One region of the Syntrophobacter fumaroxidans MPOB genome, then DNA from elsewhere that is predicted to be linked to it. Evidence: riboswitches for the same ligand, from Rfam matches in the RefSeq annotation. Region 1 holds a riboswitch; the other holds the start of a gene.
The links. Region 1 has a riboswitch for magnesium ahead of SFUM_RS08575 (magnesium transporter CorA family protein). Riboswitches for the same ligand answer to the same signal wherever they lie in the genome.

Region 1 (15,849 bases):
CGCGGTTCGATCGACTGGACCAGGATCAGGCGAGAAACGCCTTGCGATACGGGTTCACCACGTTCCTCACGGCCAAGGAGGTTCGGCAGGATTCCGAAGGGAATTCGGTCACAAGCTATCGTGAATTCGCGCGGTTGAAGTTGTACCAGCTGTTCAACATCGAAGACCCGCCGCCCGACGAAGCATTTTTCAATTTCGGCGAGGAGCAGGGGTTCACATCCGTGGGAATGCGGATCGACCTCATGCCGAAGCGCTACCTCACGCTGTCCTACGATGCCAATCTTTATTCGGACTCACCCAACGGCTACCACCAGGATTTCCTGCTGACCCTGGACGATGGGAAAGGCCACGCGGTGCGGTTCGACTACCAGTTCCGCGAGGACATGCCCGTCAACGAGCTGACCACGGAAATCGTGTTCAAGACGTTTTCAAACCTGTATTTGAACACGTACCATGATTACTCCTTCGACCAGGGCACGATTTACAAGCAAGGCTACGGGATAAAGTACCTGCGCGGATGCTGGGCCCTCGGCGTGGCCTTTGAGAAGGAAGACAACGACGAGCGGGTGATCGTTTCGCTCAACCTGCTCGGTCTGGGCAACCTGGTGGGCAGTTTCGGCTACAAGACGGGAGAGAGTCCCTCCGGTCTGCCGTGACGACTGGCGGACGGCGCCCGGGTCCCGTCGAAAATTGCGACGCGGTTCGGTCCTGCCTGCAAGAACGCTCTTGACATTGGAAACCCGATCTTTTATACATCACTGCTTCGGGTTTGACTTATTTTAGATGCGGAGAGCCGTCAATGAAGACAATCAGCGCGAAGTTTGAAGCAAGTCAGCGCAAATGGATCCTGGTGGATGCCGAGAACCAGGTGCTGGGAAGACTCGCCAGCCGTATCGCCATGCGGCTGAGAGGAAAGCACCTGCCCGCATTTACCCCCCACGTGGACCTCGGGGACTTTGTGGTGGTGATCAACGCCGACAAGGTGCAGCTGACCGGAAATAAATGGGACCAGAAACTGTACTATCGCCACAGCGGTTACATGGGTGGGGTGAAAGTGCAGAGTGCGCGGAAGCTCAATGCCGGCAATCCGGAGAAGCTGTTGCGATTGGCGGTGTGGGGCATGCTTCCCAAGAACCGGCTCGGCCGGAAGCTCATCAAGAAGCTCAAGGTCTACAAGGGCGCCGAGCATCCGCATGAAGCTCAGCAACCGACGAGGATCGCCTTGTAGCACAATAAGAATAGCAGGAGAGTTCAGCGATGGCGGATCAGCGTTTTTACGCAACGGGGAAACGGAAGACTGCGGTCGCTCGGGTCTGGCTCAAGCCGGGATCGGGCTCCGTGACCATCAACAAGAGAACGATCGAGGAGTATATCGATCGCGAAACCAGCAAAATGGTCATTTACCAGCCCCTGGTTCTAACGGGCACCTTCGGCAAGCTGGACGTAACCGTGAACGTGTTGGGCGGAGGCGGGTCCGGCCAGGCGGGGGCGATCCGTCACGGTATCTCCAAGGCCCTTCTGGAGTTTAATCCGGAGTTTCGAGAGGTACTCAAGAGAGCTGGATTTCTCACGCGGGATTCGAGGGTCAAGGAACGGAAAAAATACGGCCGTCGAAGCGCCCGGGCAAGATTCCAGTATTCCAAGCGGTAGAGAGACTTCCCCGTTGCAGTTCATGGCAGGATCACGGAGACTGTCGGAAACCCCCGGCATCACGCCATCCTGAAGGCTGCTCCAGGCGACGTTGAAACGTTGCGGCCGCCGGTTTGCCGCAAACATATCATAGGGGTGATGCGCGCGATGCGTGTCCCCCTACATTTTATTGTACGAGAGGAAAGCTATGCTGCGGGTTGCCATTGCCGGCGCATCCGGCTACACGGGATTCGAGCTTGTGCGTTTGCTCGATCGACATCCCCATGCCGAACTGAAGATGATCACCTCGCGGGTCCATCGGGGACAGAGGCTCGACAAAGTCTACCCGGCGCTGCGCAAGCATTGTGACCTGGTGTTCGAGGAGCCGGACCCCGAACGGCTGGCGGCCGAGGCCGATCTGGTTTTCACCGCTCTGCCCCACCGGGCGGCCATGGATATGATCCCGGATCTCCTCAAGGGAGGAGCGAAGGTGGTCGATCTGAGCGCCGACTATCGATTTCTTGACGCAGCCGTGTACGAAGCCTGGTATGAGCCGCACAAGACCCCGGAACTGCTGAAGGAAGCGGTGTACGGACTGCCGGAGCTCCACCGGGAGGAGATCCGGAACGCTCGACTGGTCGGCAACCCGGGATGCTATCCCACCAGTGTCATTCTTGCGGCAGCCCCCCTTGTCGCCGGGAAACTGGCGGACCCCCGCACGTTGATCGCGGATTCCAAGTCCGGCGTGTCCGGCGCGGGGCGCGGGGTCTCCCTGACCGTTCATTTCTGTGAAGTCAATGATGGATTCAAAGCCTACAAAGTCGGCGAACACCGGCATACGCCCGAAATCGAGCAGGAACTGAGCCGCCTTGCGGGAGAGAAGCTTGCCGTCACGTTCACGCCTCATCTCGTCCCCATGAGCCGGGGGATTCTGAGTACCGTGTACGCGACCGTGATTCAAGGAGTGACGCCGGAGGACATCAGCGCTGCTTATGAGTCCTTCTACCGGAATGCCCGGTTCGTTCGTTTGTGTCGCGCCGAAATGCCGACGACGTTGCAGGTGAGAGGCAGCAATTATTGCGACATCGGCTGGCGGCTTGATTCGAGGACAGGTCGCGCGGTCCTGATCGCGGTCATCGACAACCTGACCCGCGGTGCTTCGGGTCAGGCGATCTGCAACATGAACATCATGTGCGGATTTCCGGAAGACTGCGGACTGCAGGATGCTCCGTGGCAACCCTGATCGCCTCGATATGCCGCGGATTGCGGGACGTCCGAAGGGGCGCAGAAGCGCACGCCCCCGATGGTCTCCCCCTCAACCCGAAAGCATTCCCGTGATGTCACGACGATGAACCAGTACGATCTCCCGGAAAGAAAAAACTTCAAGCTCATCCTGGAATACGATGGTTCTCACTACCACGGATGGCAAAGACAGCTGGGGGTGCTGACCATCCAGGAGGTGCTCGAATCCCGGTTGGAGGTCATGCTGCAATCGCCCGTCGGTGTTCGTGCATCGGGCCGGACGGACGCGGGTGTCCATGCCTGCGGCCAGGTCGTGAACTTCCACGTCCACACCCGGTTGAGGCCCGAGGAGATTCTGCGCGGCATCAACAGCCTCCTGCCGCCCGACATCGTCGTGCTGCACGCCGAGGTGGCGGCCGAGTCCTTTCATGCGCGCTTTTCCGCCACGGGGAAGACCTACGAGTACCACATATTGAACAGGCCCATACGATCCGCCCTGCAGCGCCGATATGCATGGCACGTTCCCCAGCCGCTGGAACCGCAGCGCATGCGCGAATGTCTCGGAAGCCTGCTGGGGCGGCATGATTTCGCGGCTTTCATGGCATCCGGCTCCAAGGTGAAATCGACGGAGCGGACCATTCGAAGGGCCGACCTGGACTGCCTGGAAAATGGGGAAATGAGGCTCGTATTCGAGGCAAACGGTTTCTTGAGGCACATGGTGCGAAATCTCGTGGGAACGATCGTCGAGGTGGGCAGAGGGGTGCGGGCTCCCGAAGAGTTCCTCGACATCCTGTCGAGCAGGGATCGCAAACGCGCGGGGATGACCGCTCCGGCGCATGGTTTGTTTCTGACGGCCGTGCACTACACTGAAGACCTGACCTGCAACTCTTAGAAAAGGGGAAGGCAATGAAGCTTGCCGAAAGAGTATCAAGAATCAAACCATCGGCCACATTGACCATCAATTCGAAGGCGAAGGCACTGAAACAGAGTGGTGTTCACGTGGTGAACTTCGGTGTCGGCGAACCCGATTTCGATACCCCTTCGCACATTCAGGAAGCAGCCGTGGAAAGCATGCGCAACGGTCAGACGCGCTATACGGCCGTGGGCGGCATCGACGAGCTCAAAGACGCCGTTTGCCGGGATATCGAGAACGGCTACGGCCTTACATACAAACGTGAAAACGTGTTGATTTCCTGCGGTGGGAAGCACGCTTTGTACAACCTGTTTCAGGCCGTCCTGGATCCGGGTGACGAGGTGATCATTCCCTCTCCTTACTGGGTCTCCTATCCTGACATGGTGGAACTGGCAGGGGCGGTTCCGGTGGCGGTCCCGTGCTCCGAGCAAAACGCGTTCAAATTGCAGCCGGAGCAACTCGAGAAGGCCATCACGTCCCGCACCCGGCTCTTTATCATCAACAGTCCGAGCAATCCGACGGGGACCCACTACACCGCTTCGGATCTGAAGGGACTGGCAGAGGTGCTCGCCCGTCACCCCGGTGTGCTCATCGCCAGTGACGACATTTACTGTCGGATCCTGTTCGGAGGCCGTGAGTGGACCAACCTTGCCATGGTGGACGAACGGATGATCGACCGGTGTTTCATCATCAACGGAGTGAGCAAGACCTACTGCATGACGGGGTGGAGAATCGGCTACCTGATCGGAAATGAGGAAGTGATTCGCGCCGCCACAAAGATCCAGGGGCAATCGACCAGCAATCCGACCTCCATCTCCCAATATGCCAGTTTGGCCGCCCTCAACGGCGACCGGCGTCTTGTCGACCAGATGGTGCGAACCTTCGAGGAGCGGTCCCGATATGTGCTTGCGAGGATCGGCGAGCTGCACGGCGTCACGTGTCCGACTCCCGCGGGCGCTTTCTATGTCTTTCCCAATTTCAGCGCTTACTTCGGCAGGAAGGTGGGGGGCGCAAGCATTGCGAATTCGCTCGACCTTGCCGACTACCTTATGGAGAAAGCACACGTCGCCGTGGTGCCCGGAAGCCCCTTCGGAGAGGATCGGTGCATCCGCATCTCCTATGCGCTGTCGATGGACGATCTGAAGGAGGGGTTCGATCGAATCGGCACCGCGCTGGCGGCCCTTCAATAGGAATCATCACGGCACTCCCGCCGTGTCGCAGTGAGTGAAGGTCCGACCGGGGCGGACCGGCGGCGGAAACACGCCGGGCTCGGCCTGCCGACGGAAATGCGGGAATACACGGTGGAAAGGCGGTTGTGCCGGTTTGTGTTCAGGATTCCGGAACGAGGGATCGGCGGAAGGTGACACAGGCGGGGACAAACCCGCTCCCATGAGCTGCGCAATTGCAGGGCAGAGCTTCATGCTCTCACGCCCGGTGTTGCCGTTTTGTACTCACTTGCCCATCGCACCCGCGACAACCCCCGCGAAGCAAGAGCGCAGGTTCCCCCGGGAATCCATTTCCCGCGTGATTCACACGTATCGGGCGACACCCCGAAGCATGCAAACCGATTCATCCTGGAATCCGTTTTCCAGGCAAGCCGGTATTATTTGGTGATGAGGCCTTTTTCCATGGCGAAGGCAGTCAACGAGGAAGCGCTGTGCAGATCGAGCTTTTTCATGAGATTGGCGCGGTGCTTTTCGACGGTCTTGGCGCTGATACACAAGTAGTCCGCGATGTCCTTGTTCTTGTATCCCTCGGCGATCATCTTCAGGATCTCTTTTTCACGTTGAGTGAGCGTGTCCCAGGAAGTGCTGGATTTGATCGTCTTGCGCCCCTCGAGATAACCTTCGATGACCTTTTCGGATATGCTCGGGCTGAGGTAGGATTTTCCGGAAAAAACGCATTCGATGGCAAGCATCAACTCGCTGTGAGTGGCATCCTTGAGCACGTAACCGTCCGCTCCGGCCTTGAGTGTGGCCAGGATATATTCCTCCGACTTGTGGACGGTCAGTACCAGAATTTTGGTCGCCGTGCACTGTTTCTTGATCTCCTGGATCGCTCCCATCCCGTTCATGCGCGGCATGGAAAGATCCATCAGCATGAGATCCGGCTTCAGGCTCTCAGCCAGTCGAACGGCGTCCAGACCGTCCTGTGCCTCCCCCACAACTTCAAAATCGGGATTTGAGGAAAGAAGCATTCGGAGCCCCTCCCTCAGAATGGTGTGGTCTTCAGCGATGACGATTCGTCTCTTGTCTCCCATGGCTTTCTACCCCGTCCTGGCGAATGAATTGGCTGCGCGGCAGCTCGCGCCGACCGGTGACGATCCCTCAGGAACCCCGAACCATCGTAACATACTGCGGATACGCAAATTTGCTTATCATATTGATTTTGTAGCATACAGTAAACGGCACCAAAGGTGTAGTCTTTTTTGACATGGGCCTCCTACGGGACCTCCCGCCCCACCGCGGTAAAATACTGTATTGCGCGGATACAGATACTGTGTCCAACCCATTTACCCCATACAGTCGATTCGGGAAAATGGCCGGGACTACCATCGAACGTTTTTCATGGCCATCAGGAATCTACGACACGGACCTTTCCCGACGTGTCGGCGCACGGAGAAAGCGTCATGTGCCATGCTTTGATCGTCGAAGACAACTCGAATTTCCGCCAGTCGTTGCGGGAGACGCTATTGGCGCGGTTTCCGTTCATGAGTATCGAGGAAGCCGAAGAGGGGGGAGAAGCTCTTCGGAAGCTGAATGCGTTCAGTCCGGAAATCGTCTTCATGGATATACAGCTCCCGGGAATGAACGGGTTGGAGCTCACCCGAAGCATTCGGGCCGGGCATGCCGGTCTGGTCATTATCGTTCTTTCCAGTTATGATCTGCCCGAGTACCGTGAGGCCGCAAGGCAGTGCGGCGCCGATTACTTTTTCAGTAAAGTTTACAACACCAGCCAGGATATCACCGGTCTGGTGGATACGATCCTCTCCGGCAAGCCCGAGACCGCAGACGGCATGAGGATAACGAGTTGAACGAGGCGGTCCGGCCGCACTTTCGAAATCCCGTTCGTTGTTATCCCCCATGCTTCATGGATTTGCATACAGTGTTCGTCCCAACCGAAATACCTTCTAAAACTATTTATTTACAGTGATCACCGTATTTATCTCCAGCACTTTTGTAGAGTAAAAGGGACCCATGAATAGCGATAATATGCCGGTTTAGCTGCCGGTGTTGAAGGTGAGATGGTACCGGGGATTACGGGAGTATTCTCGCGCCGTTTGTGACCGGACGAAAGGGGTCCGGCAAGGAGGGGAAAATGGTTGAGACTTCGAGAATCAAGGACCACCTGTCCGCGGAGCAGATCAGGATGAAAATGCAAATGACCGCGGGCTTCATGAAGATGCAGAAGTGGCTGGTCATTTACAATGCCATCATCGATCCGCGTCCGGTTTCCGAAATCGCCAAACATACCGGTCTCTCCGAGGGCAGCGTGTACAGAATCATCTCCGAGTACAACAGGTCGGGTCCGGAATCGCTGGACAGCACGGGCGCGAACGGTTCGATGTGGTTTGACGTCAAGGTGGATCCGATTTCAATGTGAGACACTTCATCCTTTCCCGGGCCGCGGCCTCCGGCGCTTTCGAAGCGAACACCCACGCCGCGGTTCCGGGCAAGGGGAGATATCCGGACCCGGTCCTGTGCGGACCGACATGGATGAGATCACAGGTCTACTCCTTCCATGTCTTGCGAAGGCGATCCGGCTGCGGGAAAAATCATGGTCCGCGGGGGCCGTCCTCTGTGCGGGAGCACCGAGGGGGCTTATCGTCAGATAACGAGACACGATCGTGCGGCCATGTGTTTGGCAACCATCCCCCCCTCACTCCCTCCGCTTTTCCGAGAAAACCACTTGATCCGAGGCATTCCTTCGCGTCGTTGCGTGCTTCCCGCACAGGGGACATAAGGCAGTGGTCCGCCCGGTTCAGGGTGTTGCGGGACCAGGCGCCGCCGCCTCCACCATCAGGGAGGCTCAAGGTCTACCGGAACGAGTTCCCCGGAGATTCATGGCAACACAATTCCCCGGCAAGGCCGGCACGAGGAGAATCCGTTCCATCGCCTACAGGACCGTCACGAGCTCGATCTTCCCGCTTCTGCCGATGGGAGAGTCATCGACAGCGGCTTTTGACCCGAGCACCTTGACGATCGCATGATGTCTGACGGCATCCAGGACTTCGGCGAAATCTCTGAAATCCCGGGTGGTGGTCGCGAGGATTTCGTCCCGCATTCTCTGGCGATCTTCTTCCATGTCGCCGGTAATGGTCCGCAGCATGGAGACGTATCCCCGGGCGTCCGGAAGCAGATAGGTATCCAAGGTGCCGATGGCGCCGACGATCGCCTTGGTGAGCTCGTCCTCGCTCAAATTGACGGTCCGCAGGAAATCCGCGGCGCGGTCAAAGGCTTCCAGGGTTCGATCGAGATTGGGGTCACGATAGGACACAAAGGTGAGTATCCCCGAAATCCGATCGAACAGGCACATTGCCCCGTAGGCTCCTCCCTGCACGCGAACCTGCTCCCACAACCAGGAATTTCTCAGGTAGGCGGTGATCACCTGGACCGATCCGTGGAAACGGTATCCCAGCCGGTAGAGGTCGAGTCCCTTGCCTACATAGTTGACCTGCGAGGGGATGAGCAAGCCTTCAAGCTCGGGGTTGTGCTTCGGATGCCAGTCGCACCTGCCGGGAGGCCGAGCCGGAAGTTCCCGGACGAATTGTTCGAAATCGCCGCGGACCCGGCTCCAGTCGGACCGATCCGCGGTCACGTTGAAGATCATGCCGGTCCGGTTGATCAGAACGTGGCGGAGATCTTCGAGCGTTGCAAGAATGCCGGACCAGTTTTCGTCGATGTCGGAGACCAGCTTGCGCAGGAACGTGAGGTAACTGATCCCGGAGGTCTGTTCGGCCGCCCAGTCCGCTTCGCCGAAGTGGGCGCGCAGGCGCAGATTCACCATCTGATGCCCGCCGGGAATGAGCCTTTGCTCTTGTCGTGCCTTTTCTTCGAGCACCATCTGCCGGAACCGTTCCCGATCGTCGAGTTTGACCGTGAGCAAAACGTCCCGCAATATGGAGAAAAGCTCGCCGGCCCGCGGGACCGTGCTCTTGCCGCGAAGAATGAGCCGTGCAGCGCCGTGCGGGCTGCTTCTCACCGCCGACGTGAACACATCCGGTCGGATACCGCCGGTCCGACGGCTGATTCTCGTGGACAGAGACACGAAATCCTCCGTTTCGGTACCGATTTCGACGAGCGCCCGGCCGAACAGCGGAGCGAAAGGCAGGGCGTGCTGCGGCAGAGAGTGGATGTCGAATGCCATGTCAAGATAGAAGATGCCGTTGGTATGGATATCGTGAAAGAGCAGCCTCGAGCCTTCCGGGAACGTTTCTTCCATGGGGATCTTCTTGTTGGTTCTTTCCAGGTCCTCCCGTTTCAGGGTGGGAATGGCGGCAAGGGCTTCGGGCGAATCCGGCGCTTCCTGTCTGCGTCGCAACTCGCGAGTGTTTTCGACGACGGCCCGCAGTTGCTCCGCGCTCATGGTGGAACGGACTGCGGCAAGACGTTCGCGTTCCCGGGCTTCCTCCGCATCCGCCCGGGTTGGGTCGGGTTTCAGGATCAGGGTGGTGCGGTGCGGATTCTGCAAAAAATGCCGCTCGATCATTCCTTCAAAATACCGCTTCCCTGCGGCGGCCGAAGACTTGACGGCCTCCAGCGGGGCCTCGAATGCGAGCAGCGCCGCCGGGTCACCATCGTAGAGCCAGGTGGAAAGCGCCCGGAGCATGAGGACCAGGCCGCGTGGGTAACCTCCTGCGTTGTTTTCGCGCAGCCGGAACTCGACGGTATTCAGAGCCGCTTCGACGAATTCAGGCGCGATCCCGTCCCCCGCTAGTCCTGCGAGGGTGTCCAGAATGAGCTTTTCGACATGATCGGCCTGGTCGGTGTCGATGCCCTTCAGCCCGGTGGAGAAGTATGCCTGCCGGAGCTCGTTCTCGAGTCCCGTTCCGGCCAGGTCGTCGCCGAGTCCCGAGTCGATCAGTGCCTTGCGCAGCGGCGAACCCGGCATGCCGATCAGGATGTGCCGCAAGACCTGCAGGGAAAGATTCAAGGTCGCATTCGAGGTTTCCGGAAGCAGCCAGTTGAGCGTCATCATGCCGCGCGGTTTGGCTCCCCGGCCATGACCCGCCTCGGTTCCGGATGCAAAGCCGCGACGGATGCGCCGGGGCGCGTCGAAAAACGGCTGCAGTCCCACGGATGAATCCGCCGGGACGGCCGAAAAATCGTCCAGGTAGGTCCTCAAAAAGCGCAGACGCTTCTCCGGATCGTCATTGCCGTAAAAGTATATATAGGCGTTGGAAGGGTGATAGTGTCTTTCATGAAATGCCTTGAATCGCTCGTAGGTCAAATCGGGTATCTTCTCCGGATTCCCGCCAGAATCCAACCCGTAGGTGCTTTCCGGAAAGAGCGACTGCTGTGAGTATTCCGCAAGAAGGTTATCCGGCGAAGAATAGGCCCCTTTCATTTCATTGAAGACCACTCCCTTGTAAGAAAGCGAGGAGTCCTCGGACTCGAGCTCGTAATGCCAGCCCTCCTGCTGGAAGATATAGGGCGTGATCAGCGGATGGAAGACCGCATCCAGGTAGACGTCGATGAGGTTGTAGAAGTCCTTGTCATTCTGGCTTGCCACGGGGTAGCAGGTCTTGTCGGGATAGGTGAATGCATTGAGAAAAGTCTTCAAAGACCCTTTGAGCAACTCGACGAAGGGCTCCTTCACGGGAAACTTGCGCGACCCGCAAAGAACGGAATGTTCCAGGATATGGGCCACGCCGGTTGAGTCTTCGGGCGGCGTGCGAAATGAAATCCCGAAGACCTTGTTCTCGTCGTCGTTGATCAGCGACAGGACCTGCGCGCCTGTGCCGACATGCCGCAACACCTTGATCTCCGTGCTTATCTCGGGGACGTACTGCTGTTTCAACAGTTCGAAGCCGTTGTGGACCGTCATTCAATCCTCCTGAATCGGGAAGGGCGGCCAGGGGTTGTCCCGGTCCGCGTCTCGATGTGAAGCGTCAGGGGTGGTTGCCTCATTTCATTTCCTTTCGGAGCCTGCCGATGTCATGCGTTCGGGGGCCTTGCCGACGGTTTTGCGCCGGGACAAAACTGCCGGTGCTCTGCTTCCCCGACCGCGCATTTCGACGCCTGCCGCGGCCATGGCCCCGTTCGCTGCAGGACGTTCCCCGGCCGGCTCCCGCGGCGGCCTGCACATGCACTCGACAACGTCATATGAAACTACACCCGAAAGCGCCGCATTTCCACCCCTACCGCACAACAAACGGGATGCGCAATGCGTTCAAGGCACTCCCCGCGCATGTCTCCAGCATGGACCGCGAGGCGCTTCACCCCCGGCGCAACCACGGGAACGACCTCCCGGAATATTCTCCGACTCGTCCCTGGCCGCCGCCTCGAATGAAATGTTCGCGGATGTCGAGCACCATCGTGCCCGACTCATGCCGGGCCGGTTTCCGGGGGAGAGGAGAATGCATGCGGGATGTCGGACGCGGGAGCGCCCGGTCGGCTTCAAGAACGGACGGTCACGAGTGCGTCGAGTGCGGGGAGCGTCAACGTCGAACCGAGAGGGTTCCCGTCGTTTGTCGCGGGATCCTGATCGGGGCTGCCGGACAGCCGTCTGAAACTCCCGGTCGGACACAGCGCGCCCAAGTCGAAAGTTGCAGGCGCGTCGGAAGGGTTTGCGAAAACCGCGCCGCCCTCGAACTCCCGGTACATGAGGTCGGGGAACGCCACAGCCTTTATCCGGCGAAGCCTGAGGCGTTCCGTGCCTTCGGCGGAAATGCAGAACGTCGAGGAACCCGAGGGCAAGGGGCGAAACGAGAGGACAAGGTGATTCCAGCTCCTGTCGACCGGCACCTTGAGGATGGGGAGCTTGGAGCCGTTCGACATCTTGACGGTCACCGTCACGATGCGCGGCAGGGTTACGGGAAATTCTCCGAGGGGTTCGGCATATGCATCGAACACAAGCACCAGGTCAGGCCCGGGAACGGACACGGGAGGCAACTCGACCTCCAGGTCGGCGGTCTTGGCCTGCAGGCAGAGGTGAGCGCCGGTCGAGGTGGAAACCCGCTGGATCACAGCCGCCCCTTTGACACCGGCAATGAAATCGTCGGTTATCGAGACTCCGGCCCCTTCATAAAGATCGGGCTGCTTTTCCGCCAGATGGATGGCGGGACGCAAGGGCCGTCCGAGCCATCCGTAGGTATCGAGGCTGCCCCCCCGCGCTTCATCCCAGATGGTGAAAACGTCCGGGAAATTACCGGCATCGGGACCCGGCTTCAATCCCAGAGTGCTCCCCGGGACCGGTTCGTCGTAAAAGGTGAATGCGGAGTCCGAGAAAAGAGCCGCGGCCATGGCCAGCCTGAAAGCTGAAAACCTGGTCGGGGGATCGAACGGGGGAGTGAACTTGTACATGCCGTAGGAAAGAACAGGAGAGCGTCCGTGGTTTTGGAAGAACCTCAAAATCGACAGTGCCTGCGACCACTTGTAGATGTCGAAATCGGCCGTCGTTGGAACCCCTTCGAGCTCGACGCCGTTCACATCCGCGGTGTTCGCACGCTGGCCCAGTCCCCCGTCCGTCAGCAGGAACCGGTTCGGACCCAGCATGGTTCGCAACCGGGCGGTAAGCTCGACTTGGCCGAGCACATACGTATCCGTGCCGTTCCTAATCCCTCCGTCCACAACCCCGTCCCCGTCGGCATCGATTTTGGCGGTCCGTCTGCCGCCGAGGCTGAACACGTCCAACTCCATGCCATCCAGGAAGTCGAGACTCCCGCCGGATGCAAAACGTGGCTGCAGCCCGTCGATCATTGCGTCGATGACATGGCGTCCCGCGGAATCCCGTGGCGATAGTGTCGAGAGGTTATAACACCAGAGCTTTTGTCCCCCGGGAAAGTAAGGACCTTCCGTGGCGTGCGCCGCAACGTAGCTGCCGGCCGGCCACGCCCGGGCAATCGATCCGTACTGGCCCCGCCTGACAATGAGCGCGGAGGCGGCAGTGTTGATGCGTACGAGGCGAATGTGCTCGACGATGGCAAAATTGGGTTTTCCATTGGGTTTTCGTGCGGTTATGATAAGGTCTTCCCACAGGTTCCCGAATCCGTCGGCTTCCAGCTCAAACCGTCCGATATCGGAAACGGAAATGCGAGTGGCAGACCTGGTCAACGATTCGACCATCAGAGTCCCGGCCTGGTAAAGCCACCAGCCCGCGTACCAGCCCTCCGTCTCGAAGGTGGGAAGCCGGGAGCGGCCGTTCAGGTGGAGCAGTGTGACCTTGTGGGGGTAACGCTTCTTGAACTGTCTAAAATACCTGATATTTCTCTCCGTAACGGTATCCGTTCGTTCCTCGGGGATCAGCTTGCCGACGACGCCCGCCAGGGGGCGTAACGCAGTGTCCCAACTCGAGTAATCTCTGAGGTTCGCGAGCACTTCCGCCTGACGGAAGGCAAACACTCTCGGATACCTGTCGCGAAGAATCTGAAGCAGTGGTACATCGGCTGCCCTTGCGCCCGGAGGTCCCGTGAAGGGCAGTCCGACCAGGGCGAGCAGGGAACTCATTGTCGAAAGGAATTGTCTCCGCCCGATAGAGATGGGCATCTGTTTCTCCATTCATGCCGTGGCGTGGAAGACAACAAACGGCCCCAAGGGCATCGAAAGACGGCAGGCATCGATCCTGAACGACGAGTCCGATCGATCGGGTGAAGATGCCGAGGCGCGTCTCTCAGTCGGGTTCTCCCCTGGAAAGTCTTGTCGAACCCTTGAACCATTTGAAATTCTACAACATTCTCATCATGATGCGCAAGCGCAATTCCTGCGGGATCGGTCCTGGCGCTCCGGAGGGGCTCCAGTCCCGGGAGACGCCCGGAGCCGGCGGCTGCAGGCCGGTGCTTGTCGCCCGATGTTGTGGCGCCCTTGTCCCCGATGTCACTCGCCCGGGCTCAACCGCCAACGACTTTCTTTATGGGCGGTAATTCCGCCGATTTTCGGTGGATTTTCGATTGACACGGGCGCATTATGGGTTTACGTAACCGGCTGATGAGAGTGCCTTGCCGGGTGCTCTGATGAAAGAATTGAAAATCGATCCTCAGGTAGGTGAGGCTCCCGTGTGACACACAGGCCGCTGCCCAGAAGTATCCAAAGATACGGCGCAACAGGGTAGAACAGGCACTCCCGGATTAAGGGTTTGCCTAAGGCGGCTGAGGCGATAAGCGTCTCTTACGGTGCACGGTGCTGAAGCTTGAACGAGTGGGGGAATCGGGTTTGGTTTGACGCCTTTTCGACAGGCTTCAACCTGAAGCGGTTTAGCCCTTTCTCTGCTCGAAGGCTGAGGGAAAGGGCTTTTGTTATTTTCTCCTTCTCTCCGGCCAATCAGGTAACCTTTTTGGAGACAAGGACCATGAAAGAGAAAGACACCGAAGACCAGCCTCCCAGTAGGGGCGATTCACGCACTGGCACGTGGAAGTCGCGTCCGTGATACGATAATCCGAGTTGTTCCTTTCTTATCGCCTCACCCGACCGCTTCTTCCACAACCCATCAGTGGTGAAAGCGGAGGGTACGGGGCGTTCCGGCTTCTTCCCGGAAATAATCCAGCAGAGCCCATCCCTTTTCCCTCCCAGGTTTTGAACTTGGTAACCGTTCCACGAGCGAGGTTTATTCTGTTTGGACGGTTGCGCATGTCTTATCCGAGCGGGAGGTAAGAAAAAATGAAGAATCAATTTGAGATTTGCCAGGGGGGGCTTGTTCAGAGCGATTCGGCTGCGGCCAATATCCTGGTCTATGCCGCACCGGGCGTAGCGGAGAAAGAGGAGCTGCTCAAGATACTGCAGTTCGATGCGCATGACTTGGAATCGGCTCTCGATCCGGACGAGATTTCGCGCGTGGAATTCAACCCGGAAGGTATTTTTATCATCTGGAAACGCCCGAACCGAGCCTCGTTTGAGGAGATGTTGAAGTTTGAAGTGTCATCGGTGGGGGTATTTCTTCAACCGGACCGAATGACCGTGATCGTTAACGAAGATGCACCTTTGTTTACTGCCGGGAAAGAATTCCGTGATGTGACCTCTCTTAACAATATGCTCCTTCGATTCTTGCTGCACACAACCCGGCATTACTTAGATCATCTCAAAGTGATCAAGCAACTGACGGGCGAATTGGAAAGGAAGCTAAGCCTTTCCATGGAAAACCGGTATCTGCTCCAGATGTTCGGTCTGAGTGAAAGCCTTATTTACTATCTGAGTGCGCTTGAATCGAATGCGGTCGTGCTGAAGAGGCTTCGAGCCAATGCGAACCGGATCGGCTTCTCCGAGGAAGAACAGGAGACGATGGACGACATCATTATCGAACACGACCAGTGCCGCAAACAAACGGAGATCTACTCATCGATTTTGTCCGGCCTGATGGACGCCCGGGGGAATGTCGTCAACAACAACATGAACGTGCTGCTGAAAAACCTGACGCTGATCAACGTGGTCTTCCTGCCGCTGAATCTCATCGCCAGTATCGGCGGGATGTCTGAATTCAGCGCGATGATGAAGGGAATGGACTGGCGGATTTCTTACTCGCTGTTCATGCTTGCCATGGCGGTGCTGGGATGGATCACCTGGGCGTTCCTGGTACGAAAGATCGAACGAGGGAATGGAAAGGCCCGTGCAGCAAGAGAGCTCCAACCGCAATTTGCCGGCGGCAGGACCTCTATTGGCCTGTGCGTTGATCGCGGCGACTGCGGTCCGCAACGATGAGCGGCAAGGCTGTGCCATCGGGTGGCGCGTTCTTTTTCCGGCGACGGCCCGGAGGACAAACCGGGCGTTCTTGCCGGCTGTGTTGGCTGGGCCTGATGCCCACCGGGTCAAGGCTGAAGGCGTTCTTGCGCCGGGACAGGCACTTTTGCGTCCCGGCGCTCTCGCGGAAAAGCCGGTGGGGGACACTGCCCGGGAACCCCGAAAAAAGGAACGTAT
Region 2 (15,849 bases), 920 kb from region 1:
TCAAAACGCTTCCCAGGGAGTACCGGGCGTTTTCGTCCCCGACGGCGTCCTCGATGGCTTCGCTGATGGCGATGCCCAGGCTCCCCGGCGACTCGGGATCGTCGGACAGGATTCTCCTCCCCGCACGCGTGAAGTCGCTGGGGCTTGGAATGCACTCGGCCCCCCACGTGGACATCATCATGCGCCGGTACGGTTTCTGGTCGTAGCTGATCCTGACCATGAAGACCCTGCATTGCAGGCCGAACATCCGGCACGCCATGCTGAGGGCACTGCCCCACTGCCCGGCCCCGGTCTCGGTGGAAATCCGCCGGATGCCGAACACCTTGTTGTAGTAAGCTTGCGGAATGGCCGTGTTGGGTTTGTGGGAGCCGGGCGCGCTCACCCCTTCGTTCTTGTAGTAGATCTTCACCGGAGCGTCGAGCAGCTTCTCGAAATTGCGGGCACGACAGAGCGGAGTGGGTCGCCACAGGAGATACTTTTCCAGGACCGCTTCGGGAATATCGATCCAACTTTGGGTGGAAACCTCCTGCTCGATCAGGTTCATGGGAAAGACAGCGGCCAGGTCCTGCGGTTCCACCGGTTTTCCCGTTCCCGGATGCAGCGGCGGATGCATCGGAGTCGGCATATCGGGGAGTATGTTGTACCATTGCCTGGGGATTTCGTTGTCGGCCAGAATCACCTTCACCTGTTCCATTTTTCTTTTCCTCCCTGACGAGTCGATGTGCTGCAAACGGTCCGTGATCTTCTGCAGCGCCGGTTTCCCGGCGCATGGGGACGGTCTTGCGGTCCGGACGGGCTTCCACGGAACTCGGACGTTTCCGGGAAGAGAAACACCCCGCCGCTTGCGGTGCGGCCGCTGTCGAGGCGAACGAACGTACGGGAGATGGAGAGCTGGGGAAGAGCACCGGACTTGTCGTCAATCGGCGGCCAACCGCCTCGGGCCGGTATCGCGACTCCCGACCTGTTTCGGCTTATACCCGATCTTTGGGTATTTTGTCCGAATTTTTCGAGGCAGCCGGAATAATCTTTCGGCGCGGTCCACGGTCGTCATGCGGCAATCCTCCTGCCGGTCCCGCTCATTTCACCCGTGTTCCGAGGACATAGACCCGTTCCGCGTGGCGAAGGGAGCCCGGAAGGGCGTCGGGAGGGCCGGGAACGACGAGGAAGGTGGCGGCGCGGCCGGCCTTGACCTCTCCGACGACGGATTCGATACCGAGCAGGCGCGCGCCGTTCAATGCGGCGCACCGAATCGCGTCTTGAATGGAAAAGCCCGCTTCCATGAAGAGCTTCAGTTCCTCGGCAAGGGCTTTCCCATGATGAATCCCCGGGCCTCCGGCATCGGTTCCGGAAGCCACCGGGACGCCCAGTTCGCGGGCGCGGCGCAACTGCTCCAGTTGATGGTCGAGATTTCTCCGGGAGATTTCGGCCTCCCGGCTCCCGGAAAGCGCCTGCTCGGCAAAGGCCTTCATGGTGAATGCCGTCGGCACCCAGAACGTCTGCCGGTCGGCCATCCTTTCCAGGTTCTCGAACCCCATGAAGAATCCGTGCTCGATGGAATCGCAGCCAGCCTCGACGGCCAGCCGCACGGGGATTTTCCCATTGGCATGGACCATCGTCTTCAATCCTCCCCTGCGCGCGGCCGCCACAGCTCCGGCAAGCTCCTCGCGCCCGAACTGAGGAGGGGTCTCCCGGCCGAATTCGTGCAAGCTGTTCAAACCGGAATTGACGAGCTTGACGTGATCCGCCGCCTCGCGCCTCGTCGTAATACACTCCGCGAGGCTGACTCCCTCCCTGGGCGCTCTCCCGATGAGCTTCCCGTAACGGCCCGGGGAGTGCCATGCCGTGCCCGGGCTTTTGAGCGCCACGGGCAAGTCCGGACACGGCAGGTGCTCGATTCTGTAACGAAGGCTGTGCGCCGCCCCGTCTCCGCCATCCCTCACCGCCACAATGCCGCAGGCCAGGTGTGCGAGAAGCCGCTCCCGGATCAGCGGCACGGCCTCGTGGTATGGCAGGCAGAGCTGGCGGTTGCGTATCCGCGCGTCGTCCGTGCCGGACATGGCCAGATGCACATGGCAGTCCACCAGGCCCGGCAGGACGGTGCAGCGTGAGAGATCCGCGCCCGACGGTTCCCGTGGACCGGGCTCGCCGCGGCACGCCGACGTGACGGACACAATCGTCGCGTTTTCCACGCAGACCAGCATGTCCCTTTTCGGGGGGCTTCCGGTGCCGTCGATGAGCCACCCCGCGGTCAGTCGCAGGAGTTTTTCCATGACAAGCCAATCGTTAGGAGGTGAAAGGATCAGCGTCTGTCCAGCACTTTGCGAACGATCCTTGCCAGGTCGTCGATCACCAGAGGTTTCATGACAAACTGCCGGATGCCCGCGGCCTTTGCGACATCCTCGTTCAGCCGTTCACTGAAGCCCGTGCAGATGATGATCGGCATGTCGGGCCTGATGCGCAGGCATTCCCTGGCCAGGTCGATGCCGGTGAGGTTCGGCATGGTGTGGTCGGTGATGATGAGGTCGAACTGGTCCGGCCGCTCGAGAAAGTCCTCGAGAGCATCCGTGCTGCTGGTATGGGAGCTCACCGTGTAGCCGAGGTGGGTGAGCATTTTGTCAGCCACTCTGGCCAACTCCACCTCGTCGTCCACGAAAAGGATTCGCTCCCTGCCGGAAGGGGATTTGCCGGCGGGCCGTTCAGTCACGGACTGGCGGCGCTCGGTCCTGGGAAGGAACACATGGAAAGCGCTGCCCTTTCCGAGCTCGCTCTCCACGGCGATCACTCCCCCCAGGTTCTTGACGATGCCGTGGACCACGGCAAGTCCGAGGCCGGTTCCCTCCCCCTGGTCCTTGGTGGTGAAATAGGGGTCGAAGATGCGTTCCATAATGGATGCGTCCATCCCTTGTCCCGTGTCTCTCACGGTCAATCTCAAATAGGGTCCGGGGGTGACTCCCCCGCACTGGGCAACGGCACTCTCATCGAGCTCGGTGTCCTCCATGGTTACGGAGAGCACGCCTCCTTTTTCCCGCATGGCATGATGTGCGTTGGTGCAAAGATTCATGACAATCTGGTGGATTTGAGACGGATCCGCGATGACCACCCCCGTGTTCGAAATATTGCGACTGATCTCGATGGTGCTGGGCAGGGACGACCGGAGAAGCCGCAGGGCTTCCTTGACAATAAGGCTCGCCTGCACGGGCCTCAGCTCGTATTCGCTGTGACGGCTGAAAGCGAGGATCTGCCTCACCAGCTCCTTTGCGCGATGCCCTGCCTTCAGGACTTCCGCAAGGCTTTTCTCGGCGATGTCGCGGTTGTCGATCTTGAGCATGCCCATTTCCGTGTAGCCCAGGATGATTCCGAGGATGTTGTTGAAGTCGTGGGCGATCCCTCCGGCCAGAGTGCCTATCGCCTCCATTTTTTGGGCCTGCCTCAGTTGCCGCTCCAGGCCGACTTCCTGTGTCACGTCGCGCTGCACGGCGACGTGGTTGGTGATTTTGCCCGAAGCGTCCCGCACCGGGGAAATGGTTGCCTCGACCTCGAAGAGCGAGCCGTTCTTCTTCCTGTTGATAAAGCGCCCGGCCCAGGTCTCACCTCGCGCAAGGGTGTGATCAACCTGTTGGTAGAAATCCTTGCTGTGTTTGCCGCTGGCAAGGATGCGGACGTTCCGGTGGAGCGCTTCCCCCTTTTCATACCCGGTGATTCTCTCGAAAGCCGGGTTGACGTACTGAATCGTCCCCTCATGATCCGTGATGAAGATCACTTCCGCGGCCTGTTCCACCGCGGAAGCCAGGCGAACGCGCTCCTCCTCCGTCTTTTTCCTGCCGGTAATGTCTTCGATAATCCCCATGCCCCCTATGATTCTGCCCGTGTCATCGCGGACCGGCGCCCCCGACAGATTGACATCGATCACCGTTCCGTCCTTCCTCTTACGGCGCGTCTCCAATGCTGTGTAGGCCTGCCCCTGCAACAAGGCGGTGAAGTAAGTGTTGAATTCGGCTTCGATCTCCGGAGTGAGAGTGGGCAGAGGCTTGTCGACGATCTCCTCCCGGCTCCATCCGAATATCCGCTCGGAGGCCGGGTTCCAAAGTTTTACCGTTCCATCCGGAGCGGTGATGTTGATGCCCAGGGGCGATGATTCGATCAGGGCGTTGAGCAACTGATTGGTTCCCCGCAACGTCTTTTCTGTCTGTTCCCGCCTGTTTTCTTCCCGGATGATCGCCCATGCCTTCGCCATGGAATAGGCGTAGATCAGGCTGGCGGCCATCAGTATGACAACCATGAGAAGCCAGCGGTTCCGGAAACCTTTCATGAGGGCCAGAACCTCGTCCTCGGGCGTGGACACCACAATCGACCAGAAGGTGTTCGCCATATGCACCGGAAGGAATACCGCGTGTCTTGTGATGACTTCGGTTCTGCCGTTCTCGACGATCTCGTCGCTGTACGTGGTCACGCCCTCTTCACCCTTGAGCATCTTCTCGACCATGGAAATGACGGAAGGAAAACGGGAGGAAGCCTCGAAAACCGAACTGCCCGTGCGTCCCGCCACCGGCGAATAAAGCTCGGTCCCGTTTCGGCTGATGATCCACGCATGCCCGTTCGCGCCAATCTGGATGGGGGCCAGGTATTCCTTGGTGAGCTTCTCGTACGGGATAAAGATTCCGATACTGCCCCGAAATTCTCCCTTGTGACGGATCGGAACGTGCAGGGCCATCGCCCGGACCCCCTGCACGGCTGTAAACACATCGCTCAACGTCACCTGCCGGGTGAGCATCAGGTCCCTGATATGCACCTGGTCGGAGAGATCCGCACCGATCACGCCTTCCGTGTAAGGCATCGTGTACATTATCCGGCCGTCGGCATCCACGCGGGTGATCGCGGACATGCTCTCGCTGTGCTCATAATAAAGAAGTGCCAGGATTTGTCTGCCCTCTTCATCCAGGTTGATGATGTGCTCTGATTTCGAAAGGAACGCCAGCATATTCAGCTTGCTTTCGAAATAGTCTTCGATCCCTCTTGCCGCCTGTCGGGCATGGGTCATCTGCTGAGCATTCAGCTGATCGATGGTTTTCGTCTCGACTTCGCTATAGGCGGAGTAGAGCACATACCCGGTCAACCCAACCAGAATCACAAACACGATGAAGCGACCGATGATTTTCATGTCACTGTCCAGGACTGTATTCAAGAATGGTTCGTTTCTTGGAATATGCTTGCAACGAATAATTGGAGTAAATCTGAAAACGCATAAATTTTCAAGATGTTTTGAATGCAGAAACAAAGGGGCGAATCAGGTCGCCACTTCGGCGAAAACCTGCGCGGTTGTCGGGCGGAACGACATTACCGTTGTGCCCACCTCGAGTTAGCTGCGCTTCATTCGGTTTGCCGCCCGCAAATCATTTTGGGAAACATGTAACCAGTTAGGGGCGCTGTATAAGTCAGTGACCCGCAAACAATGTTTATATACTTGTTTTTGCTTGATAAACATCATGGTCGAGCCTATCATCGATTTTGACGATAACCGCATGATCAGCGCAGACGCTCTCTCCCGGCTGTTTCGGGAGAGAGTGGGAGCGGAGGCTCAATGACTCAAAAGGACAAGACCAGAGCGGCAACTTTGTCGGTATTGTCGAATACGGCCCTGACGGTGTTGAAGCTGGTTGTGGGGATCATGACGCAATCGGTGGGCGTCATTGCGGAAGCGGTGCATTCGGGTCTCGATCTTCTCGCCGCCGTCATCGCCTGGTTTTCGGTCAGGGCATCCGGGAAGCCGGCGGACGACAGGCATCGTTACGGGCACGGCCAAATCGAGAGCGTTTCGGGCGTGGTCGAGGCTCTGCTGATCTTTGCAGCCGCGGGCTGCATCATCTTTGAAGCCTTGGAGAAACTGTGGAGCGATCATGTGGAAATCGAAACCCCGGGGCTGGGGGCCGCGGTCATGGCCGTTTCGGCCATCGTCAACTATTTCGTGTCCCGACACTTGTACGATGTGGCCGAAGCGACCGACTCCCTGGCTCTGAAGGCCGACGCGCTCCACCTGAGAACGGATGTCTTCACCTCCGTGGGCGTGTTTGCGGGGTTGGTCGCGATCGAAATCACCGGCATGAACATACTGGATCCTTTGGCGGCGCTGCTGGTGGCCGTGCTCATTTTGAAGGCGGCCTATGACCTGGTCGGGAACGCCGTCCTGAACATACTCGAGGTGCGGTTGCCGGATCACGAGGAAGAAATCATAATGGCCGCCCTGGACGAAAACTCCAACAGGTTCGTGGAATTCCACAAGCTCAGAACGCGCAAGTCCGGCAGCACCCGGCACATTGACATGCACCTGGTGGTATCGCGGATGACGTCGGTGGAGGAAGGGCACCGGTTGAGCCACTTGGTCGCCGGGAGCATCCGGGAAAGGCTGCCCAACTGCGAGGTGCTGGTACACATTGAACCGTGTGGGAGCCGGTGTGAAGAGTGTCGGGCAGACTGTCCGACGGCGAGCGTGTCGCCTTGGCGGTGAGCTTGTTTTCCCGGCCGGACCGTTCCGGGAATGGGCTTTCTTGAGAATGCCCCCGCCGACGGAGCGGGATGCTATGCGGAGCCCTGCGCCGTTCTCCGGATATCCCATTCCGTTCCCGTCCCGGCCGCCGATCCGAATCCGCTGTCCCGCAGGGGGTTTCATGCCGTCCGCCGAGGCATTAGGGAGTGGAGCGACAGGTTGGAAGAGAGGGGGTGTGACCGCCTCGGGGAATTCTTGATCGAATAAGCACAAGCAGTTGATTTCTTTATTCGAGTGGTGTAAAAAGAACAACCTGTTCAATCGTCTCTGGCCGGAACTCCCGCTCGGAATATATCTCAGTGAAGGCTTTACCCCGTCCGTTCCATGTCCATTCGGCCTCCGAGAGTATCCTGAACGACAGCACGAGTGCCCTTGCCGGCGTGCCGCAGGGCAGTGGAAGCGAGGTGAATCCAATGACCGGGACCCGCTTGTGGAGTCTGAGGAATCTTCTGATCGTCGGCCTTCTGTGCGGTGCCGTCGGAGTCTTCGTCATGCTGGGTCCCCCCGGTCTGCTGGCCAAGTCCGAAACCCCTTTGTTCTGCGCTTCATGCCATGTGATGGAAACGGAGTTTGAAGCCTGGTTCCGGGAGGGGGCGCATCGGACGATCCGGTGTGTCGACTGTCACCTTCCTCACCAGAACGTTGCCACTCACTACGTCTGGAAATCCATAGACGGGATGAAGGACGTGGTGTTTTTCTATTCCGGCACAGTTCCCGAGATAATCAGCCTTTCGCCCCGCGGCCAAAAGGTCCTGCAGGCCAATTGTGTTCGGTGTCACGAGTCGATTGTCTCGAACATCGACAACGAGCGTCAGTGCTGGAGTTGTCACCGACGATTGTCGCACATCCGGAGCGGCGCCATCGAGACACGGTGATCGCCCCGGGGCGCCGGGAGTGACTTGGATTGCATGGGAGAACCGTCATGTTGCCAAAGAGAAACGGAATCGTCACCGGGCGCGGTCTTCCGACCGTTTTCTTCCTCCTGATTCTTGCGGGCGCCGCCCTTATGCCTCTCGGGTGCCAGCCCACCAAGCCCGAGCCGGTCAAGACCGTCGTCATCCCTGACGGGACCATCGACCCGGAGTTATGGGGCAAGGCCTACCCCGACGAATACCATTTGTGGAAGAAAACCGAGGAGCCGGAGCCGCCGGGCAAGAGCAAATACAAGAGGGGATTCGATGCAGACCGGCCCACCTACGACAAGCTGGCCGAATATCCGTACATGGCGCTCCTTTTCGCCGGGTGGGGTTTCGGGGTGGAGTACAACGAACCCCGGGGGCACGCCATGATGCTCCGGGATCAGCTCGAAGTCGATGCCACGCGCGTCAAGGCCGGCGGTGTGTGCCTGTCCTGCAAGACGCCCTATGCCCCGGGGCTCGAGAAGGAATTGGGGCCGGACTACTACAAGCTTCCCTTCAAGGACGTTCTCGCCAGGATTCCCGAAAAAGACCGGAATCTGGGCGTGGCCTGCATCGATTGCCACGACAACAAGGACATGTCGCTCAAAATCTCCAGGGGTTTCACCCTCGTGCAGGCTTTGAAATCCATGGGGACCGAGCCGGAGAAGCTATCCCGCCAGGAATTGCGGTCGGTGGTGTGCGCCCAGTGCCACGTCACTTACAGCATTCCCAAGGACAAGGACATGAATTCCGTGGGGTTGTTCTTCCCCTGGCAGAACAGCAAATGGGGCAGGATTACGATCGAAGACATCATCAAGAAGCTCCGGAGCGATGACTCCCTGAAAGAGTGGAAGCAGACGGTGACCGGGTTCAAGCTCTCCTTCATCCGGCACCCGGAATTCGAGCTGTTCTCGAACGACAGCGTTCACTGGAAGGCGGCGGCTTCGTGCGCCGACTGTCACATGCCCTACACCCGGTCCGGCGTCTTCAAGATTTCGGATCACCGTGTCATGAGTCCCCTCAAGAACGACCTGCGCGCGTGCGCCCAGTGCCACGCTCAGGGGGCGGAATGGCTCAAGCAGCGCGTCATTGCCATTCAGGACCGGACCGTGTCTCTGATGCTGCGTTCGGGTTACGCCACCGCCACGGCGGCCAAGCTGTTCGAAGCCGTTCATAAGCTCAGGGAACAGGGAAAACCGATCGACCAGGATCTCTACGACAAGGCAAAGGGCTTTTACGAAGAAGCTTTTTACCGAAGCGTGTTTATAGGCGCTGAGAATTCGGTGGGATTTCACAATCCGCCGGAGGCCATGCGCGTCCTCGGCGACTCCATCGCCTTCGCGGTGAAGTCCGAGGGATTCCTCAGGCAGATCCTGACCAAGGCGGGAGCCGAGCCGCCTGCGAAAGTGCCGCTGGAAATGGCAAAATACCTGGATGACCGCGGCACCAAGAAGCTCAAGAGTGATCCGTCCATCGAAATCAAGGATCCGATGAACCTGCAGGATATGTTCTAGCCTCCGCCTGTCCGGCGGGAGGGCGTGCGGCGGCTCCCTGCAGTTTCGTGAAGTTTGTCCCGCGCCGTTTTCAATGCAGTTTCTCATGATGCCCGCCTCACCTTCGGCGCATCGAGAATCGGAGTGTTCAAGGTGACTTGGAACGAGACGCGACGTCATTGTAAAAACATGAAATTTTTCAATGTTCACTTGACCGGAATCCGCCGGATCATGTAAAGTACTGGACATTCCCTGAAACAGAGTTGCGGCGAGATGATCCCGGCCCCTCCAGGGAGGGGGGCAAAGCACGAAATCCGGGGTGGGATCGGGGTTTCGGATGCGGGGGAGGTTTAGAAAATTAGCTCGGGCACAAAGAATCACGTTTGGCTGAAGCTTACGATGCTGCTGCTGATCGTCGGCGGTCTTTCCGTTCTGTTTTGCAGAACCGACCTGTTCAAGTTTTTCGTCAGCAGGCAGAGCATGGCGAGCTTTTTGGATTCGCTGGGTTCCTGGGGCTTCCTCGGGTTCATCTCCCTGCAGGCCCTTCAGGTTGTCGTGGCTCCCATTCCCGGGGAAGTGACGGGACTGCTGGGAGGATATCTGTACGGTCCCCTGGTGGGAATAGTCCTTTCCACCGTGGGGTTGACCGTCGGCTCGTTCACCGCTTTCGCCCTGTCACGAGCCCTGGGCCGGCCCTTTGCGGAAAAGTTCGTGCCCAGGCCCGCAATCAATCGTTTCGATTACCTGCTCAAGCATCGAGGGCTTTTCCTGGTTTTTCTGCTCTTCCTCATCCCGGGAATTCCCAAGGACTACCTGTGCTACATCCTGGGGCTGGGGCAGATCACGACGACGGAGTTCCTCTTCGTGGGTACGATCGGCCGGTTTTTCGGGACGATCCTGCTGTCCCTTGGAGGCAACTTTCTGCGGCTCGAGCAGTATTCGCGTTTTTCAATCCTGGTGGCGGCGGCCCTTTTGGCGATACTTGCCGCGATGCTGTGCAAGGATAAGCTCGAACGCCTGTTTGCGCTTCTGCATGCCAAAGCCATGCACGCCAAAGCCATTCAGGCGAAAGCCATGCAAGCCAAGGCTCCGCAAGTCCACGGCGCCAACAAGTAACCGAACGCGTCGCGCAACGGCCCCGTTCCGTATAACCCGCGGTCCTCACCGATCCATTTCACACGAACCGGTGTTCCAGATTCATGATGTCCCTGTAAGGGATGACTCCCTGGATTCTCTCGTTTTCGTCCACGACGGGGAGAGCCCGGAAGTTGTACCTGGAGAAAAGCTCCGCCGCCTCGTGCAGGGTATCTCCCGGACTGAGGGTGATGACCTCGGTGGTCATGATATCCTCCAGCTTGTCGTCCATGCTCGCCTGGAGCAGTTCCTGTATGTCCATGACTCCGAGCAGGGTATTCTGCTCGTTGACGATGTAGAGGTACATGATCACGTCCTTGTCCATCGAGCTGTGGCGATACTGCCGGATGGCCTGCCCCACGGTAGTGGTGGGCAGAAACTTCAGAAAACGCGAAGTGGCGAGATTCAGGATCGTTTCATAGTGCTTGCTCAAAAGCGACTCGATCTTCGCGGCTTTTTCCGTGTCCATCAGCTTGAGTATCTCGTCCGCATCGGCCGACGGCAGAATGGCCAGCACGTCGGCTCCCTGGGCCGGCGTCATTTCATCGATCAGTTCGGCCACGCGCCCCTTTTCCAGGGAGGAAATCAGAGTCCGCTGCACACGGGGCTCGATTTCCTCCAGGGTGTCCGAAGCCTGTTCCGTGTCGAGTTCCTGGAAAATGGCCAGGCGCCGGCTCTCATCGAGCTCCTCGAGGATGTCGGCGAGGTCGACGGGGTGTATTTCGGGCAGCTTCTCCTGAAGAATGTTGAGCTTGACGTTCCCTTTGAAACTGCCGATGTTTTCCGGCAGCGGCTGCACGTAGGACCAGGAAAGCGTTTCTTTCTTGAATATCTCGGCAAGGCTGTAAATCAGCCTGGCCAGCCATCTGAGGTGCATTCGTTTGAGCAGCCCATACTTGCTGAAGTCCACATCGGTCACGTAGAGTTTCTTGTTCCGCAGGACGAGCTTGACATCGTAAACGACGTCGATCTCCCGGTCGTCCATGTCGATGACTTTCTTGTCCAGGATGTGGTCTCTCAGGAGAACCTGGGATTCATGGGGTTCACCTTCGTAATGCTCGATGCTCTCAAGATCGACCAGGATCTCCCTGGGGGCGAGCTGTACCACGTCCGCCCAGGGGATCAGCAGGGATTTGTGGCCGAACGGCCTGGCCACGACGAAGTGGGTGACCTCGGGGAGCTTTTCATGTTCCCAGATGGCAATGTCCTCGAGCTTCCCGATCTTGTGGCCGTGGCAGACAACCTTCGACTTGATGAGGTCGCTCAGAAAGAAGACCGATTCCGTGGAATCCCGGTTCCTGGCATTGGTGGTGTTCATTGTCGGACCCCGTGTCAAAGGATGGTGATGAATTTGTAGACAAACAGACAGACCAGCACCACGAGGTAGATCCTCAGCGCGAACAAAGCGATCCTGACCGCCCCGGACATTTCGATACTGGGGGTCTCATACTTCCGGTTGATCTCGCGTATGGTTTCGGCCGCGTCCGATAGGTAGTGCTTCAGCATGACTCACCTGCCGTCCCGTTCAGTTGAACGCATCCGGGAAGAGAATGGTCACTCCGTAAAGGGTGGACAAAATGATGATGCCCACGGAGATGGTCGTGCAGATCAGGTTCTGCCAGAGGGTGTTCGTGTATTCCCCCATGGTTTTCTTGTCGTTGAGGAGCAGGATGAGAAAGACGAGCGCCGCGGGCAGCAGCGTGACGGCGACCACCTGCACGAAAAGCGTGATGAGCACCAGGGGCGCTTTGGGGATGAGGACCACCAGTCCCGCGGAAAACAGGGTGATGAAGTAGTTCCCGTAAAACCACGGCGCTTCCTTGATCTTGTAGTTGAGCGAATGGGCCCAGCCGAATACTTCGCCGAAAGCCCAGGAACTGGCCAGTGAAATGCAAATAGCCCCGAGGAGGCCGGCGTCGAACAGGCCGATGGCCATGAAGGCCCCGACGTACTCATTGGTTTTCATGAGCATTACCGAAGCCTGGGCGGCACTCTCGATCTCGACGCCCCGCAGCACGGTGCCGGTGACGATGATGATGAAAACGGCCACCACCACCGTGAGCACCGCGCCGAACAGGGTGTCCGTCCGTCCCCACGGGATGTCCTTTTCTTTCATGCCCTTGTCCACCACGGCGCTCTGCTGGAAGTAGATCATCCAGGGCGCGATGGTCGTGCCGATGTTGGCCATCAGGTAGAAAAACAGCTCGTTGCCGAAGCCGCCGGGCAGGTTCGGGATGATGCCCGTGTGAATGATCTCCGACACCGACGGCTTCACGATGAAAGCACCGGGAATATAGATGAGATTGATGGCGCAGAAGAACAGGGAGATCTTCTCCCAGGTCCAGTAGCGGCCATGAATGACCATGATGGACATGAGCGAGCAAACGGCCAGCACGGTAAGGTAGGGGGGAACGCCGAAAATTTCGAGTGCGGCGGTCATCCCGATGAACTCGGTGACGAGCGTGAGCCAGTTGAGCAGGATCAGGTCGAGCAGCGAAAACCATCCCCAGAAAGACCCGAATCCCATGAATACGGCTTCGGCATGCCCCCGCTTGGTCACCACGCCGAGGCGCATGGTCATCTCCTGGACATAATAAGCGATCGGAACCAGGATAAGGAGAAACCAGATCAATCCATAGCCGTATTTCGCTCCCGTAGCCGCATAAGTGGTGATCCCTCCGGCATCGTTATCGGCCACCATGACCACGATCCCCGGGCCCGATATGATGAGAAACAGGCGCACCGCTTTCCAAATCCGGCGGTACTCGTAATACAGCTTCGAGAGACTCACCATCGTTCACCTCTTCGGCACTCCCGGCCGATCCGCGGGCGCGGGCAGCAATCCCCGACACTCCGACGACGACGGGCCGGCGGGCGCACGGCAAGCCGCGCTTCAATCGGGCACGCAGCCCCGGATTCCGCCGGACCCGGCCTCCGATCCACCCGACCGGTCGTGATCCCGCATCGACCGTTCTCGACGCGGGACGAAACGGCACGCAAATACGATCTTTCGCCGGAGTGGACTGCTGTCAAAGATTCGTGAGGGAAAGTTACGGTGAAATGCCGTCAGATTCCCTGCTTCGCCTCATCGCCGCCCGTTGTGCGGGAAGGCGGCCAAAGCAGGAAAGAGGATCGCTTCAGCGGACCTGTCGCGCGGGCGGCCGTTTGTCTTCTTTCGAGCTGCAACTGTGACCTTCCAAAGGTCGATAACCTCCTGGTCGTAAGGGGCCCCGGAGCAGACAAAAAAAGCCATGGGAAATCCCACGGCCTCAACATGCCGACTCTTCATTTCCCCACTCGTAGACTTTCGGCAGTGCACAACGTAGGTTTTCGAAGAACCAGCTACCTCGGGTAAAGCCTTATGCCGACCATACCTTGTCTACCCATTGGCGTCTTTCGACATTTCTGGGCAGCAGCCTGTGTTTGTGCAAACGCCTCATGCTAACGAGGAATTTTCCTTTTCATGCACCAATCAACAGGCGTTGTCAACGATATTTGCGGACGGTCTCCCGCTCGTCCCGCAAACCGCCGCCCGACGGCGAAAACCCGATGTCCCGTTCGCCAATCCCATACTCTTTTCCGCGCCTTTCCAGCGGCCCGGAGCGGTTTTACACTTCCCAGACGCCGGTCGGTCATGTATTGAATACCCTGTCGAAAGGCTCCGTTTGATCCTCCCCCTGGCCCGATTCCCACGCAAGGGAATCCGGTCGGCTTCCCCGACGCTGCCGTACCGGGGGCGTGGCAAGCAAGCCGTTGAATGTTCAACCCTTCTTTTTCACGGTGTGTCTCCTCCGGATACACCGGACAGGAATGAGGCGCGGACGAGCTTATGGACGAGATCGGAAGAAGGCTTCACATCACCCGTTTGCAGTCGGGCGGACTGATCACCAATTACTACTGCAGCTCCAGGTGCGCGCATTGTCTCTACGCTTGCAGTCCGCACTGGGAGAAGCGTTACATCAATGACGAGACGGCGCGCATGAATCTGAAAAAGATCGTGAGCCTGGGATGCCGGGAAATCCACGTGGGAGGAGGGGAACCCCTGCTCGACCCGCGAGGCCTGGCCGCCGTGCTGCGCATAGCCGCCGAGGAAGGCGTCTATGTCGAATACGTGGAAACCAATTCGTCCTGGTACAGGGATCACGAATCCGCGGTCGAAATCCTCACCGAACTGAAAAAGAACGGCCTGTCGACCCTACTCGTTTCCATCAGTCCCTTCCACAACGAGCACATTCCTTTCGCCAGGGTGAAAGGGACTATCGAGGCGTGCAGGAGCGCGGGGGTATCGGCTTTCCCGTGGACCGCGGATTTCTATCGGGAGATCGACGCGCTGGACGACAGGATTCCGCATTCGATCGATGAGTACGCGCGCAGGTTCGGCGCCGACTACCTGAAGATGATTCCCTCGCGCTACTGGATACACATGGGGGGGCGCGCCCTGAAGACTTTCGAGGACATTCTCGGCAAGAGAGAAGTGGGCTACCTGCTTTCCAGGAACCCCCGGGGTTGCTCGGAGCTCCACGATACCAGCCATTTCCACCTTGACCTGTTCGGGAACTATATCCCCGGGCTTTGCTCGGGCCTTGCGATTCACAGGGATGATCTGGGAACCGAGCTTTCCCCGGAAGATTACCCGATCCTCACCACCCTCTATGCTTCGGGCATCAGGGGTCTGCTCGAGATTGCGGAGAAGCGTTACGGTTTCAGCCCCGGCCCGGGTTACCTGTCCAAGTGCCACCTGTGCCTCGAGATCAGGCGATGCCTGGTGACGGGGAAACACATCGAAAGCAGAGAGCTCCAGCCCGAGGGTTTCTATTTCAACCTGGATTGACACAGGACCGACGGACGGGAGCAGGCCCCGCAACGCGACATCAGTACATCCGCTTGCGGAACAACGCGGCGGCGAGTGTCAAGGCCGCAACGCCGATCACCGCCATTGGCCAGAACTGGTCCAGGAGCAGGCCGAAAGGGGTCCCCTCGATGAATACGCTTCGGAGAATCACCATGAAATAGCGCATGGGATTGAGCAGGGTGAGCACCTGCACGGGGGGCGACATGTTGGCGATGGGGGTGGCGAAACCCGAGAGGATGATGGCCGGCACCAGGAACATGAAGGCGCCGAGCAACCCCTGCTGCTGGGTCACGGCCAGGGAGGAGATCAGGAGCCCCATCCCGACCGCCGAGAGCAGGAAGAACGAGATACCGGTATAGAGCGTGAGGAGGCTGCCTCGCAACGGTATTTGAAACCACAACACCGCCGCGACAATGATCAGCGTGGCTTCGAAGGTGCCGATGATCATCCCGGGAAGCGCTTTCCCGACAAGGATTTCAAAGGGACGCAACGGCGTCACGAGAAGCTGGTCGAAGGTGCCCTGTTCGCGTTCGCGCGCCACGGAAAGGGCGGTGACCAGGAGAGTGACCACCAGTGTGAGCGTTCCGACGATGCCGGGGGCGATGAACCAGAGGCTGTCGAAATTCGGATTGAACCAGGCGCGCACGTCGAGTGTGGCCGGGAATCCCTGCAGGCCCCTGCGTTCCGCCCACCGGGTGTTGAACGATCCCACGATAGCCCTGGCGTAGGAAAGGGCGATGGATGCGGTATTGGAGTTGCGGCCGTCGATGAGCACCTGCACCGATGCGGGCCGGCCGGCCAGCAGGTCTTCGGTGAACCGTTGTCCGATGCGCAGGACCAGGAGCACATCCTTCCCGTCGATCAGGGGAGCGATTTCCGAATCGCGGGCGATCTCCGCCGCCTGCCGGAAAGTGGGTGAGTCGCGGAAGC

Region 2: it holds a riboswitch for magnesium, as region 1 does, so the genes downstream of both, SFUM_RS12390 (NRAMP family divalent metal transporter) here and SFUM_RS08575 (magnesium transporter CorA family protein) in region 1, are expected to answer to the same signal.

Annotation. Positions count from the first base shown of each region.
Region 1 covers NC_008554.1:2,032,558-2,048,406, reverse strand. The annotation lists gene SFUM_RS08635 (LPS-assembly protein LptD) at 1-656, shown strand, start outside; gene rplM (50S ribosomal protein L13) at 800-1,228, shown strand; gene rpsI (30S ribosomal protein S9) at 1,258-1,650, shown strand; gene argC (N-acetyl-gamma-glutamyl-phosphate reductase) at 1,838-2,872, shown strand; gene truA (tRNA pseudouridine(38-40) synthase TruA) at 2,978-3,763, shown strand; gene SFUM_RS08610 (pyridoxal phosphate-dependent aminotransferase) at 3,778-4,974, shown strand; gene SFUM_RS08605 (response regulator) at 5,388-6,044, opposite strand; gene SFUM_RS08600 (response regulator transcription factor) at 6,414-6,818, shown strand; gene SFUM_RS08595 (helix-turn-helix domain-containing protein) at 7,103-7,387, shown strand; gene SFUM_RS08590 (insulinase family protein) at 7,901-10,831, opposite strand; gene SFUM_RS08585 (hypothetical protein) at 11,404-13,491, opposite strand; M-box (ykoK) riboswitch at 13,972-14,150, shown strand; gene SFUM_RS08575 (magnesium transporter CorA family protein) at 14,599-15,633, shown strand.
Region 2 covers NC_008554.1:2,954,266-2,970,114, reverse strand. The annotation lists gene SFUM_RS12435 (TrpB-like pyridoxal phosphate-dependent enzyme) at 1-694, opposite strand, end outside; gene SFUM_RS21825 (amidohydrolase family protein) at 1,077-2,270, opposite strand; gene SFUM_RS21820 (hybrid sensor histidine kinase/response regulator) at 2,300-5,158, opposite strand; gene SFUM_RS12420 (cation diffusion facilitator family transporter) at 5,579-6,502, shown strand; gene nrfH (cytochrome c nitrite reductase small subunit) at 6,955-7,416, shown strand; gene SFUM_RS12405 (ammonia-forming cytochrome c nitrite reductase subunit c552) at 7,548-8,954, shown strand; gene SFUM_RS12400 (TVP38/TMEM64 family protein) at 9,333-10,049, shown strand; gene SFUM_RS12395 (magnesium transporter MgtE N-terminal domain-containing protein) at 10,108-11,385, opposite strand; gene SFUM_RS23145 (hypothetical protein) at 11,400-11,573, opposite strand; gene SFUM_RS12390 (NRAMP family divalent metal transporter) at 11,593-12,861, opposite strand; M-box (ykoK) riboswitch at 13,353-13,523, opposite strand; gene SFUM_RS12380 (radical SAM protein) at 13,897-14,898, shown strand; gene SFUM_RS12375 (ABC transporter permease) at 14,939-15,849, opposite strand, start outside.